Regions from separate parts of the Undibacterium sp. MH2W genome, predicted to be linked through region 3. Evidence: riboswitches for the same ligand, from Rfam matches in the RefSeq annotation. Region 3 holds a riboswitch; each other region holds the start of a gene.

Region 1 (4,557 bases), on a different contig from region 3:
GCCTTGCTGGTGCATCTGTGTAGCTATTTTGGTGTGGTCGCACCTGGTCTGGGGGCGAAGTACTTCTACCATGATTTCGGACGATTCCGTCTGAAGTGGGAGTTGCATACCGAGTTTGCGACGTATACCTTTGCCTCGACGCCGACAAGCAAGGTCGGCGATGCCCAACAGACGCTTAGCATCGTTGATGCCTTTGAGCAGATGCCGATCACAATGATTCCCCATGAATGGCTTGCACGCTTGCAAGGACAAGTCATGGTTGGCGCACATGTTGTTTTTCATGCGGGTTCTGCCGAAACGCCAGAAATGCAGTCGGCATTGCAATCCCTGTTTGGTAAATCGATGTTTGTCGGCAGTAAGGTGCTTTCAGGAGGGGAAGTCTGGACTGACTTTTTGATTCACCCTGACGGGTTTAGCCGCTTTGTGCTGTGTGATGTAGCATTTACTGAGCATCAGGCAAGCCGGATGATTCAACGCGTGTTAGAGATTGAAACGTATCGCATGATGGCATTGCTTGGTTTGCCAGCAGCGCAAAAGTCGGCACCTGAGCTCAATATCATTGAAGCGGAGTTGTCGCAATTATGCGAGGAAATGGTGCGCGGCCAACAAGCAACGAGTGCAGACATGGCGCTTAATGTTGATGGTGAACAGGTTCTTCTCCAGAAAATTATCGCGCTAGCGGCCCGTCTGGAGGCGATTGCCCTCGAAAACAATTACCGTTTTTCGGCATCGTTGGCGTATTTTAATTTGGTGCAGATGCGTATCGACGAGCTGCGAGAGATCAATTTCCATGGGATGCCGACCATTGGCGAGTTTATGGACCGACGTTTGGTTCCTGCGATGAACACCTGCCAATCGATTGGTCGTCGTCAAGTCGCGTTGGCGGAACGGATTGCACAAACCAATGATTTGCTGCGAACGCGGGTGGGGATTGTGCAGGAACAGCAAAACCGCCAGATTTTGCAATCGCTCAGTAAGCGTGCCAAGCAGCAGGTATTGCTTCAGCAATCGGTCGAAGGTTTGTCGGTGGTCGCGATTTCGTATTACATGACGGGGTTGTTGGGCTATGTCGGTAAAGCGGTAAAAGCCGCTGGTTTTTACGTTAATCCGGACGTGCTGACGGGGGTGGCCTTGCCTGTGATTGTGTTCGGTGTCTGGCTGGGCTTACGTCGTATGCATAAAAAAATCTCTGTGCATTTGGTGGGATGATTCCTTGTTGAGGGAGGAGATCGCTGTTTCACGGAGAGCTATTACCAAGATGAATGACTGATATATAAAAATAGCTGTTGTTGATTTTGTTGCGATGCAATATAGTGGAACTGTCTCCTCCAAATCCGCAAAAGATTTGGATTTAAGCCCGCCTCGTGCGGGCTTTTTTTTTACCTTCATTTTGTTTTCATTTTCCTTTCATTTTCCTTTCATTGTTGTCTTATTTTTTCTGATTGACACGCTGCGTTGAGAAACAACACATGAAGTTGTTTTAATTTGAGGAAAAAGTCGGGTAGAATCGATATCGTCTTAAGGTGTTCTTTTGCTATCTGCAACAGAATTAAACGGGAAGCCGGTGCGTTGATGAGTGTCTTTTCATCGCAAACCCGGCACTGCCCCCGCAAAGGTAAATGAGTTAACTTCGGTTAGTGCTACGCAATATGTCACTGTGTTTTCGAACATGGGAAGGCGCGTTAGCTGGAATAGTTTCCGCTCATCAGTCCTGATACCGGCCTTATGTACTAGCGGCAATTTCGCGGTGGGCGATGCTTGCGTAATCCGTGCACGCGCACGCGTTCCGTATCCATTTCCTCTCCAGAATTGCTATTTTTTGCCACGCGGGTGTGCGGGTGAAAAATGACATTTGTACTCTCAATGCTTGTCAGGTCACGCTTGTAACGTCGTGCTTTTGCGCAAGGCTGTTTTTGGCTGCGCATCAGTGTGTGCTTCGTTGCGCTTAGGTGCATGCTTCAGCTGTGTCGTGCAACAACGAGAGGGGTTATTTTTTTCTGTGAAGTATGTACACGCGCTGGCGATGACTGACTCTTGTGATGAGGAATCGCTATGCATATCGAACCAGGCATTATTGCCCCGGCTAAACTAACTTTTGCTGCTGTCACTGCATCCGCAGTGTATCTTGGCTACTTACCATCGTTATTTCGTCGTCCGACTTTACTCTTACGTACTGCGTTGGCGGCGATTTTCTTCTCTCTGTTTATGCAGGCGTTCCACATGCAAGTGGGGCCCTCCGAATTGCATTTCATTGGGGCGATTCCGATTTATCTCAGTTTTGGATTTGTCCCCACCTTGTTTGGCTTTGCGCTCGGCTTACTTTTACAGGGTGTCTTATTCGAACCGCAAGATTTAGTGCACTTGGCCGTCAATAGCTTAAGCCTTGCTGTGCCACTCATGGCTATGCATTACAGCGTTGGTCGTCATTTGAAGAGGGTTAGTCTGACGACCTTACTCAAACTCGATGCCATGTATTACAGCGGTGTCACGTTGATGGTGGGGTTTTGGTTAGCCTTGGCGCAGCCTGAGACATCATTCCTTGCATGGTCACAATTCGCATCGAGCTATTTGGTACTCGTTTTACTAGAACCCATTTGTAGTTTGGCGATTTTATGGGGTATTCGTCGCTTTTCTGGTAGCAAGTGGCTTGCCTTGTGCATCTCCGATCAATCGCGGTCGGCATTATCTCTCCCTTCTCGCGCTGACGTATGAGCGACGTGATCACTCCCCACAAGCCAGGTCAGGTCTGGTTTGTGGGTGCGGGTCCTGGTGATCCGGATTTATTGACCGTGAAAGGACGGGATCTGATTGCCCGTGCTGGCGCGATTTTGTTTGCCGGATCCCTCGTCAATGAGGCGGCTACGCGATGGGCGCCAGCGGGTTGTGTCATCGCAGATTCCAAAGACATGACCCTTGAGGAGATGGCAACGTGGCTCATTGCTCAAGCACACCAACATGACACGGTGATCCGTCTGCAAACCGGCGATCCCAGCCTCTATGGTGCCTTGATCGAAGTTGTTCAGCCATTGGATGCCGCTGGTATCGCCGTGCAAGTGGTACCTGGCGTGTCCTCTGCCATGGCCTCGGCTGCTGCTGCCGTTGAAAGTCTGACCTTACCTGAAGTCACACAAACGGTGATCTTTACCCGCGTCGAAGGGCGTACGCCCATGCCTGAAGGTGAGTCGCTGGAAGAACTTGCTCGCCATCACACGACGCTCTGCATTTTTTTGAGCATCACTTTACTAGGACGGGTCACGACGTCATTGATTGCTGCTGGCTGGTCGCCCGATGCGCCGATGTTAGTGGTGCATAAAGCGAGCTGGTCCGATCAGGAAAAAATCATTCGCGGCACGATTTCAACGATACAACAACAGTGCCGTGACGAGAAAGTGGCGAGTCAGGCGATGATCATTGCGAGTCCCACATTGGGAGCAAGACAATGGACGACCTTGATTAAATCAAAGCTCTACGACGCCAGTTTTACCCACCGCTTCCGTCGCGCCAGTGTCGCGATGCCTTCTTCACCGCCCACCCATTCAACAGAGATTTTATGAAAAAAGAGACGATTCTCCTTGTCGGACATGGTTCCCGCGAGGCCGCAGGTAATGACGAAATTATGGCATTCGCTGCCCAGTGGCGCTTACGTCAACCGCAATGGCATATCGAGGTGTGCTTTATTGAGTTTTCAGAAATCACGATGCGCGTGGGGCTGGCACGTGCTGCACAACATGCCGATCGTGTGTTGGTCTTGCCACTCATTCTCAATGCGGCAGGGCACGTGAAGATGGACATTCCGCAAGCAATTGACGGTGCTCGTCTTGCCTTTCCTCACACTCAGTTTTTATATGCGCCGCATTTAACGGCATGCGATCCGATTTTAACTATCCTCAAGCGAAGGTTACGTAAAGCAATGCAGTCTTTGGATATGCCAGACCCGACAACAACAGGTGTGATTGTTTTAGGGCGCGGCTCATCGGATCGTCAGGCGAATGGCGATATGGCCAAGATGGCACGCTGGTTGATGGAAGAAAGTGACCATGAACTGGTTGATCTGGCATTCACTGGCATTACGTATCCGCGCATCGAGAAAGTGGTGCAGCGTCAGCACATGTTAGGGATGACACAAATTGTGGTGCTGCCGTATTACCTTTATAACGGGACTTTAGTCGAGCGGATTGCGCGTCAGGTGGCGCATTTAAAAGCGCAATATCCTCAGATACGTTTTGCAGCGAGTACGTATTTTGGATTTGAAAAAGAAATCTTTGAACTCTTGGAGCAGCGCGTCCATGACTTACAGCAGGGTCATCACCAGGTGACGATGCCGTGTGATGGTTGTAAGTTCAGAGATTTTGCAGTGGAGCATGGATTGGGTGGACATCACCATGACGATGCCCACCATCATCATGATCACCCGCACGATCATCATCACGATCACCAACACGAACATCAACACGACCATCATGCACATTCCCATGCTGAACCAGTGCTCAATGTAGCGAGCTGAGCCATGCATCAAAATGTAATCACCGAGCAATTAACCGATGCTGGCCGGGCGAT
Region 2 (4,557 bases), on a different contig from region 3:
TCTTCTTAAACCTGTTAGGGCTTACCGACTAAAGCGTGTCACGACGCAGATTCCAATAACAACTGACTTATTTAAAACCGTAGTTCAAACCAACATACACATTAGAACGCGGTGTGTTGTAACCGTAGGCAAAGGCATACTCTTTATTGAATACGTTATTCCAACGCGCCAATAACGACAGGTCTTTTGTGAGCGCGTAAGTGCCATACAAATTCATCAGACCATAACCGCCCAAGGATTTCTTGTTGGCGATATCATCAAAGCGGTCACCAGAAAACAAGGTTTCAACACCCAACTTGGCTTGTGCGATGCTGTATTCTGCGCCAAAACTAGCATGACGTTTTGCGCGGCGCGCCAGACGTTTACCGGTGGTATCGTCCTCAGGATTTTGGAAATCAATCGAACCACGTAATACGAGGTCATTCAATCGCGTATTGCCACCCAAGGTAATCCCAGACATCGTTGCGCGATCAACATTGTAAGCACATCCGTATGGATGCGTTGACTGCAGTACTGGGCATGTTGACTCATAGACCAATAAATTCGTCGCTTTGTTGTGATACACAACCGCGCTGAACTGGGTCGTATCGTGTTCATAGTACACACCCGCCTCAGCATTTTTCGCTTTTTCTGGCTGGTTGGTTGCGATGCCATATCCTGGGTAATACAGATCATTAAATGTCGGCGCACGGAAGCTTGTACCAAAACTCGCGTTCACACGCCAATCTGGTGTCAGACGATAACCATAGGCAACGCTGCCGGTGGTGTTCGAACCATACACCGAGCTGTCATCGTTGCGGATACTGAGGCTCACCAAATGGACATCTTCCTTCCATACATACGAGGCAGCGAGCGAATTTGTTCGTCTTTTTTTGTTGATATCGGCATTGGAACCAGTCACTTTTTCTTGACGGTTTTCGGCAATCAATTGCAAAACGTCTTTACCGAAGCGAATATCGTTTTGAAGACTAATCAGATTTTGGTGGGTATCGATCTGACTCTGTCCATAGGCACTGTCAGAAAAACCGAGGTCGCCAGATTGAGCGACCTGTAACTTCGCCGTCCAGATGTCATTGACTTGGGCTTTGGCGTAGACCGCGATTGTTTGTAACTCTTCGACACTATGGTCATCATACGAAGGACCTGAATCATACTGAGCGTTCAAGCGGCTTTGAGTGAATGTCGCACCCGCTTCGTAGCCCGGCGCAAATTGCCAGTTAAAACGGCCACTCGCGCTATCAAGCTTATAACCGTCTTTGTCTGCGTTATAGGTGTAAGGACCCGCATTCGGGTTCGTCGCAGAAAAACCGCTGTTATTTTCATGTCCTACATTGAGTGCATAACTGAAATCATTGCCTGACACCCCCGAAGAGCCAGAGACACCCGCTTGCATTTTGCGCAATCCATAGCTACCCGCACCGACAGATGCCGTCAGTGCTGCTGGGCCATTACCTTTTTTGGTAAAGATCTGAATGACACCGCCAACAGCATCGGCACCATACAAACTCGACAATGGGCCATATACGATTTCAATATGATCAATTTGTGACAGTGGGATTGTTTCCCAGCTCGCACCGCCGAGCGTTGACGAACCGAAACGGACGCCATCAATCAGAACAACGTTTTGTGCATTGCTACCGCCACGCATAAAAACGGAAGCAGTCGCGCCAGCACCGCCATTTGTGGAAATCTCAATACCACGTTGCTGCTGTAAGAGGTCTACTAAGGATTCGGAACCTGCTTGCGCAATTTGTTCCGAAGTAATCACGACGTTGTCCGCCAGAACATCTTTTGCGGCCTGAACCTGACGTCCAGCCGTCACGATGACGTTTTGCGTAGCACTGTCGGACTTAGATTGTGCTGAAGAAATTGCTGGGAAAGCGGCGGCCACGGCCAATGCCATAGCGATAGGTTTTAAAACAAGATTCATGCTAATGAGAAAAAAAGGTCATGCCGCCAACGTCCCCGCAGGCAGCATCGAACAAAATAATGACGAAATGGGTGGTTGGGTTGGGTGTCGTCTCTATCACGACATCACCGACAGATGTCAGCGCTCAACGAAACGCCCCGTTCGTATTACTTCACGTATTCTGGCCGGTATCCGGGCTGACAAATATCACTATCTGACCTTCCCATGCAGACAAGCACAGTGGTATTGCAAGATAGCTGGCTCAGCGTAAAGCTGGGCGATTTGTACACCGTTGCGGGGGCAGCACATTCCTGTTATTTCCCAATAGCAATTCACAAGCTGGGGTAAACCCGCTTACGTCTTGTTACTGAAAATACATCATGTTTCCCGTTTAACCGCAAACATGAACATGTTTGCGAGCACCAAAACCCCTTCATTCTATAGATGGATGGCGCTCTGGGCAAGCCAAGTCTCTGCGACGAATGCCTCAGATACCTGTGAGGAACCCTATACGCCCATCATTCCATGGCACGTTGTGAGGCGGAATTGAGCGAAAAAGACGAAATACGGGCAAGGGACACACCCAATGCAAGCTTCTTATGCATGCGTCATTTGTTGACTTGTCATAGAAACCCATGCGCTGATTAATTCACCATCGCTGCTTGGAAGACCTGTTAACGCCACACCAACGCGATAAAAATCACCACTTAGCACGGCATGTTTTACTTCGCACTGACAACTCACTCTGATGAGTTCGGCACGATTGACCAGCGATGGGATCTCAATCACCAAAGGATAGGCAACGCCAGGCACCAAGGTCTGGGTACACTCGAGCAAGAGCCCTGTTTTAGAGATATTGACTGCCTTGCAGAGAAGAATACGGCCGTCTTTGAGTCGAACGCCTGCGCGCCAAGTGACGTTGATTCGGGGGGCTTTTCTTAGTTCTATCATATGCTTTAGACCATGAAGGTTCGCATTACGGTTTTTTTACGAAAAATGCCACGTCGAAAAAACACAAGCGCTCAGTGAAATCAAGCATCAGATCAACTCAATGAGATGAACCACCTCGCAATACCTGTTTTTTAAACAACGTCCCACCGAAAAATAGTAGCATCACTCGACTATCTTTGTCTCCGTGCAAGAGCCAAATTCAAACCGCTGTTCCATTTGCGCCACACGTTCTGCAAGGCTGATCAAGGTGTCGCCAGATCGCCAAGCCGACAGAATTTTGATCACGCCTGCATGACAAACAAGTATCGCCTGATCCGTCGATTGCGCCTGCAGGTCAGCAATCAATGCCATGACTCGCTCCACCATCTTGAATAACGTTTCATTTCCACCAGGAGGGTAATGCACGACATCAGCAGCCCACGCGTCAATCTGCTCGCGTGGAATCGCATCCCACGCTTGCATTTCCCAGGTACCAAAATCCAACTCAGCGAGCCGTTGATCAACAATCGGGGAAGGATGTAAATACTGCGCCAGCCCAAGACAGCGAGACAAAGGACTGGAATAGACCGGCAACAACGCAGGCAGATGTTGAAGCAAGCGTGCAGCGCATTGCTGCATGTCTTCATCGCGCGTTGGCACATCAGTCTGCCCGTAGCAAATACCAGGCGGAATCGTCGGTGCTGTGTGGCGAATCAAATAAAGATGCATTGTTAGGCGGGAGCGTGGGCGAGCAGTCCCAGATAGAAAACGACTTCGGTCAGTTGCTGAACGGCACCGAGACAATCGCCGGTATAACCACCAATGCGACGGACGAACAAACGAGCAAACCAAAACGCGGCCATTGGCATCAACACCAATGCCGGTATTAAGCGATCCATCATGATCGGATGCCACCACAGTATGCCTACCAAGGGCAACAGCACACTCAGGCAAGCAATGCCAAACTCATTGGAACTCATATGCTGCGCAAGCGGTTTTGCTTTTCCTTCGAGCTTTGCATAATCGAGTAGCCAAATCAAACTACACGATAATAAACGCGACAGTGGATGTGCAATCAACAGCGCAGGCATCACCAACACAAGCGGCAAGCTCACCAACAGCACGAACTTAAGCAGCAAAAGCAAACAGATACCGATCGTGCCATAGGCACCGATGCGAGAGTCTTTCATGATCTCGAGAACGCGTTCTGGCGTCATCCCTCCGCCGAATCCATCGCAGACATCGGCAAAACCATCTTCATGAAAAGCACCCGTAAGCCAGATACCCGCCACCATCGATAACACGACAGCCACTGCTGCCGGCCACCAATGTGAAGCGATCACATACACGCCACTGACGACGCCACCAACGACCCAACCAACCGCAGGAAAATACCGCGACGATTGCTGTAGCCATGCCACGTCAAACCCGACCCAATACGGAATCGGGATACGGGTAAAAAACTGCAATGCGATAAAAAACAAACGCAGTTGATGCAAGCAGTAGTGGCGTAAATGCAGAATCATCCGGTCAACTCACTCCGCGCTTTTTTCACTGACCTGCGCCGAGCCGAATGTCGCCATTTGATTCAAGAAGTTCACGGCTGCTTGAAGCATAGGATAGACCAGCGCCGCCCCTGTCCCTTCACCCAGGCGCAAATCGAGTTGCAACACGGGCTGAACATCCAGCGCTTTGAGCATCCGCGCGTGACCGCTTTC
Region 3 (4,557 bases):
TCATCATGTTCACCGACGGCAAGCACGAGTTTCACGTACGTTTCTGCAATATGGTCGAGATTCATTTGTGTTTCACTTTCAAAAAAAGTGGCGCTATCATTTATTTTTGTACCATGAATGAGCGTACAGACAATTGCTTTATTTTTCTAACCAGCGTCTAATCTGACACCGTCGCATGCTTTTTGTGACATCTTCCATTTTAGACAAACTCATCCCATGATAGATGCATTAATTTCTGGCCGCTTATACGGCCGTGCCGAAGAACGGAGTGGCCAGAGCGGCTCGCTGTATGTTACTTGCAAAGTCCGCGCAATGACCGATGACGGTGATACGCTGATGTGCAATGTGATTGCGTTTAACGATCAGATCCGCAGCCTGTTACTCAGCCTCGACGACGGTGAGAGCATTTCCTTGTCTGGCGCATTGACGCCGAAAGTGTGGATCGATAAACAAGGCAAACCCCGCCCCGCCATCGATCTCATTGCGCATGCTGCGATCAGTGCACATTTGGCGGTGCGTGCAACGACAAGCGAATAATCAGGGCTGGCCATTGCGCCCGTGTTGCATGAAGCCAGAACGTAGACTCAAGCGTTCATAGTACGCATTAACGGCGGGAAGTGCTGGTCGATCCATCGGCATTGATATCCAGCGATGTGTCGACAAACCGAGCACAATGTCGGCAAGCGTGAAGGCTTCACCGACGGCGTAGGCACCCGTCTTTTGCAATTGCGCTTCGAGGATCGACATGTGTCGGTTCCACTGCTCGATACTCATGGCGACAGCCTTTTGATCTGTATGGGCAGGGCTCTTTCTAACCAGCGCCATAAATGCATATCGCCATGAATTATTCAACTCGGTTGCCTGCCAGTCCATCCACTGCTCCACCTGCGCTCTGGCGCGTGGATCGGTCGGCAGCAAATCCGACCGTGCATGTGTGCCAGCAAGGTAGCGGCATATTACATTCGACTCCCACAAGACAAAATCCCCATCAAGAATGACGGGCACCATGGCGTTAGGATTGAGGCGCATAAACTCCGGCGTCGTGACTGACTGCGCCGTACCAGCACCATATTGTTCTTGCTGAAACGGGAGACCGATTTCAGCACACGTCCACAATACTTTGCGGACATTAATTGACGGTGATTTACCTAAAATGGTGAGCATGTTGATGTTCCCCGGATAAAAGTTAGCCTATGCGACACGACATCATAAGTCATTTTAGGATGACTTTTCCGCTTTGCTGCATTGACCTCCTGCCCGGTGAGCAATCTCTTGCGCGCGTTGTTGATCGCGTTTTAAATAACGCATCAGCGGCAGACTGCCGTCGGTTTGCCCCCATTGATCAACATACACCAATTCTTCGATCGGTAATCGCGGCAACCATCCTTTGGATTCCAACTCTGGCTTGGGATAAAAATGGCTGACATAGCCAACGCAGAGATAAGCAATGGGAACAATATGCGCCGGAATGCCCAGGGCGGCTTGGAGCTCATGCTCATGAAATATACTGACCCACCCCACGCCCAGCCCCTCCGCTCGGGCGGCGAGCCACAGATTCTGCACGGCGCAGACGCTGCTGTATAAGTCCATGGTTTTCATATGCGTACGCCCCAAGACAACGCTCCCCGTTCGCTCACGATCACAGGTAATGCAAATGCCTATGGGAGCTTCGCGAATACCCTCTAGTTTTAGCTGCTGATAGGTATTGCGTTTGTCGCATTCAAACATCGTCAACGCTTCGGCATTAGCAGAGCGATACGCTTGCTGGACGCGTAGTTTCACATCGTCAGATTTGACGAGCAGAAAATTCCACGGCTGCATGAAGCCGACAGACGGCGCAAAATGGGCGGCGGTTAAGATACGACTCAGCACCTCATCGTCCACCGCCTTGGATAAAAACTGGCTTCGGACATCGCGTCGAGAAAAAATAGCGTGGTAAATCGCCTCACGGGCTTGCTCTGAAAAGGCGTGATCATCCGGCATACCGGAAACAGGTAGTGTTTGCATGAATTCCCCTAATGCAAAAAATGAGGGGTAGCCTGACCAAGCTCCCTGGATACGATTCAGGCCGGTCTTCTGACTTAGATTCATCTGATACTGACACCTTCCCGCAACATGGCTTGTTACAGTGGTCTACCGTCAGTATCATCCTCCATACAGCGTTGGGCACGTGGCGGACTCACACCGCCTTCCCGATTCTCCAGACAATCATTGTCCGGCACCTGAAGGGCGCGATGATCTATCGGAACCAGTTGGGCTGTCAAGCAGCATCGTTACAAGCTAGGACTGAGATGCCATTCATTTAATGCGACATACCCGTCGACGCAAGCGATGACGACGGTCATGCCATTGACGTGCACAACACTTCCAGACTGATGAGTATGTGGCTCAGGCCAAGCAAAGCCTGCTTTGACCTGGATACGTTTTTGATTCACGTCCGCGATACACTCCACCTGTCCGAATGCTCGTAATTGCTTTTGAATACGGGCGACAGGCTGATCAAAATGCAAGGTACGTTCTTCTTCAGTGAACAAAGGCCAGTATTGCCCCTCACCTTGCGCTGTCGCTGCTTGCCAACTGTTGATGAATTGGTGGGCTATCCGTAAACCTAACCGTCCAGCAGCCATCTGCAATTTGATATTCAGACTCTCGTGTGTTTCGTCCTCATCGATATCAAATAGTTCTCTGTCCAGAATGGCACCCGTATCAAATTCACGCTCGATTTTATGACAGGTGATGCCCCATCGAGTGTGATCGTTTAAGATCGCATTCACCATGGGATAGGGACCGCGTCCCATTGGAAGTGGTGCAGGATGAAAATTAATCGCAAAGGGTAAGCTATCTCGCCATTCAGGAATACGCCAGTTGTAACTACCAACCACCAAGACTTCACATCCTGCTTCTTTCAGATCCTGCATATCCGACGGCATCATTTTCGATAACTGAATTGGAATCTTTTTTAGCTGAGCGAGCGCTACCAATGCCTTATTTGCACTAAGCAAATTAATTTCGGGCGCAGAAAACAGTTTCACTGGCTGCCAACCAGCTTGGATCAGGGTCTCAAACAGCTTTAGATTTCTGTCGCATCCAGTGAATGCAAAATGCATAGTGTTCTCTTATCATTTCTTTTTGGTTGCTCTCGTGTGTTCTCTTGGGTGCGCTGCACTAGGCTTCATTTCTTTCAAGAAAGTAGCTACGAACTCCACCATCTGTCGATGCACGTATCGCTTTCTTTCATGCATCATTGTCTGTCTATGATGCAACATTACATTCCGTCTTATGTATCGTTTTGGATCGCTCTGTATGGGTATTTTGCGTCTTTGTATGAAAGTGAAATCAGCGTGGTATCTGACGGGTTGAAATGACACTACGTAGGAGAAAAATACCAGTCAGAAAACACGACAAATCCATCTTTGCATGCAATAACAATCTGTCCCGCATAGTTATGCACAATCGTACCAATGGGCTCGTTGTGTGACTCATGCCAAGCGTAGCCCTGACGAATACGCACCGGGCGGTGAGACAACATTGCGAAACATTCCAACCGACAAAATGCGCGTAACTGTAAGCGGATCCGATGCACTGTCTCGGCAAAATCAATGGTTCGATCTTCCACCGAAAAGAGCGGCCAGTAATCGCCCTCTGGTTGAATTTTTGCCCCATCCCACAATGCAACAAAATCATTTATCACCTTGGTCGCAAGACGCGCCGCTGCCATCTGCACTTTGATTTGCAAACTCTCGTGCGATTCAAATTGGTCTAATGTAAATGTTTCATCTGCGAGGATTGCGCCGGTATCGTAGCCCGCATCGATGCGATGACAACTCACCGCCCAATAGCGATGCTGATGCAAAATTGCATTTACCAGTGGGTAAGGACCTCGCCCAGTGGGCAGGGGCGACGGATGAAAATTAATCGCATAACGCAAATATTCTTGCCATGGAGGAATTTTAAAGTCGTAGCTACCTACGATCAGTACGTCACAGCCATCTTCCTTTAAGTCAATGAAGTCTTGACGCTGAATCGGCGTGTATTGCAAGGGGATCGAGGTATGGCGTGCAAGGGTCAATAACCCGTTGCTATGTGTGCTTTTCTCATCATGAGATACCGTAAAAATTTTTACGGGTTGCCATCCGGCATGTTGTACTGCTTCGAACAAAGCAAGATTACGGTCACAACCAGCAAAGGCAAAACGCATACATTATCGGAGTAATAAAGATCAGCAAAAACAATGAAAACATCTATACTGATTAAAGCAACGCATCGCCAGCAGCCGGAACTGGATTACTCGGTCTAACGAATCTGGTGCGTAAAAGGCGTTGCCGTTTCATTGTTTCCATCATGAACGATGCTCCGAGCAATGTCAGGTAGCAGTACGGCCAAGAAACTTTTTTTAACTTTTGAAACAACAAAAAGACACACCATTGCTTTTTAGGACGACATATCACTATGGCTCGACTAAGCAACCTCCTCTCGGAATGGCATGCATCACATCGCACGATGGCATTGCGTTGTCTTTTGGTTTTCTGGTGTTTATTTGCGTCACCTGTATTTGCA

Evidence for each region. Region 3 has a riboswitch for cobalamin ahead of bluB (5,6-dimethylbenzimidazole synthase). Riboswitches for the same ligand answer to the same signal wherever they lie in the genome.
Region 1: it holds a riboswitch for cobalamin, as region 3 does, so the genes downstream of both, ACO0K2_RS02165 (energy-coupling factor ABC transporter permease) here and bluB (5,6-dimethylbenzimidazole synthase) in region 3, are expected to answer to the same signal.
Region 2: it holds a riboswitch for cobalamin, as region 3 does, so the genes downstream of both, ACO0K2_RS03720 (TonB-dependent receptor domain-containing protein) here and bluB (5,6-dimethylbenzimidazole synthase) in region 3, are expected to answer to the same signal.

What each region holds. Positions count from the first base shown of each region.
Region 1 is NZ_JBMPPA010000001.1:505,313-509,869, forward strand. Features, by position in the region: gene ACO0K2_RS02160 (DUF3422 family protein) at 1-1,209, shown strand, start outside; cobalamin riboswitch at 1,506-1,740, shown strand; gene ACO0K2_RS02165 (energy-coupling factor ABC transporter permease) at 2,053-2,712, shown strand; gene cobM (precorrin-4 C(11)-methyltransferase) at 2,709-3,554, shown strand; gene ACO0K2_RS02175 (sirohydrochlorin chelatase) at 3,551-4,504, shown strand; gene ACO0K2_RS02180 (precorrin-8X methylmutase) at 4,508-4,557, shown strand, end outside.
Region 2 is NZ_JBMPPA010000001.1:874,745-879,301, reverse strand. Features, by position in the region: gene ACO0K2_RS03720 (TonB-dependent receptor domain-containing protein) at 68-1,930, opposite strand; cobalamin riboswitch at 2,076-2,351, opposite strand; gene ACO0K2_RS03715 (PilZ domain-containing protein) at 2,507-2,860, opposite strand; gene ACO0K2_RS03710 (histidine phosphatase family protein) at 3,023-3,556, opposite strand; gene ACO0K2_RS03705 (adenosylcobinamide-GDP ribazoletransferase) at 3,571-4,365, opposite strand; gene cobT (nicotinate-nucleotide--dimethylbenzimidazole phosphoribosyltransferase) at 4,375-4,557, opposite strand, start outside.
Region 3 is NZ_JBMPPA010000002.1:737,108-741,664, reverse strand. Features, by position in the region: gene ACO0K2_RS07610 (hypothetical protein) at 1-65, opposite strand, end outside; gene ACO0K2_RS07605 (single-stranded DNA-binding protein) at 217-537, shown strand; gene ACO0K2_RS07600 (glutathione S-transferase family protein) at 538-1,164, opposite strand; gene bluB (5,6-dimethylbenzimidazole synthase) at 1,219-2,007, opposite strand; cobalamin riboswitch at 2,050-2,241, opposite strand; gene ACO0K2_RS07590 (formyltransferase family protein) at 2,274-3,107, opposite strand; gene ACO0K2_RS07585 (formyltransferase family protein) at 3,368-4,198, opposite strand; gene ACO0K2_RS07580 (substrate-binding periplasmic protein) at 4,450-4,557, shown strand, end outside.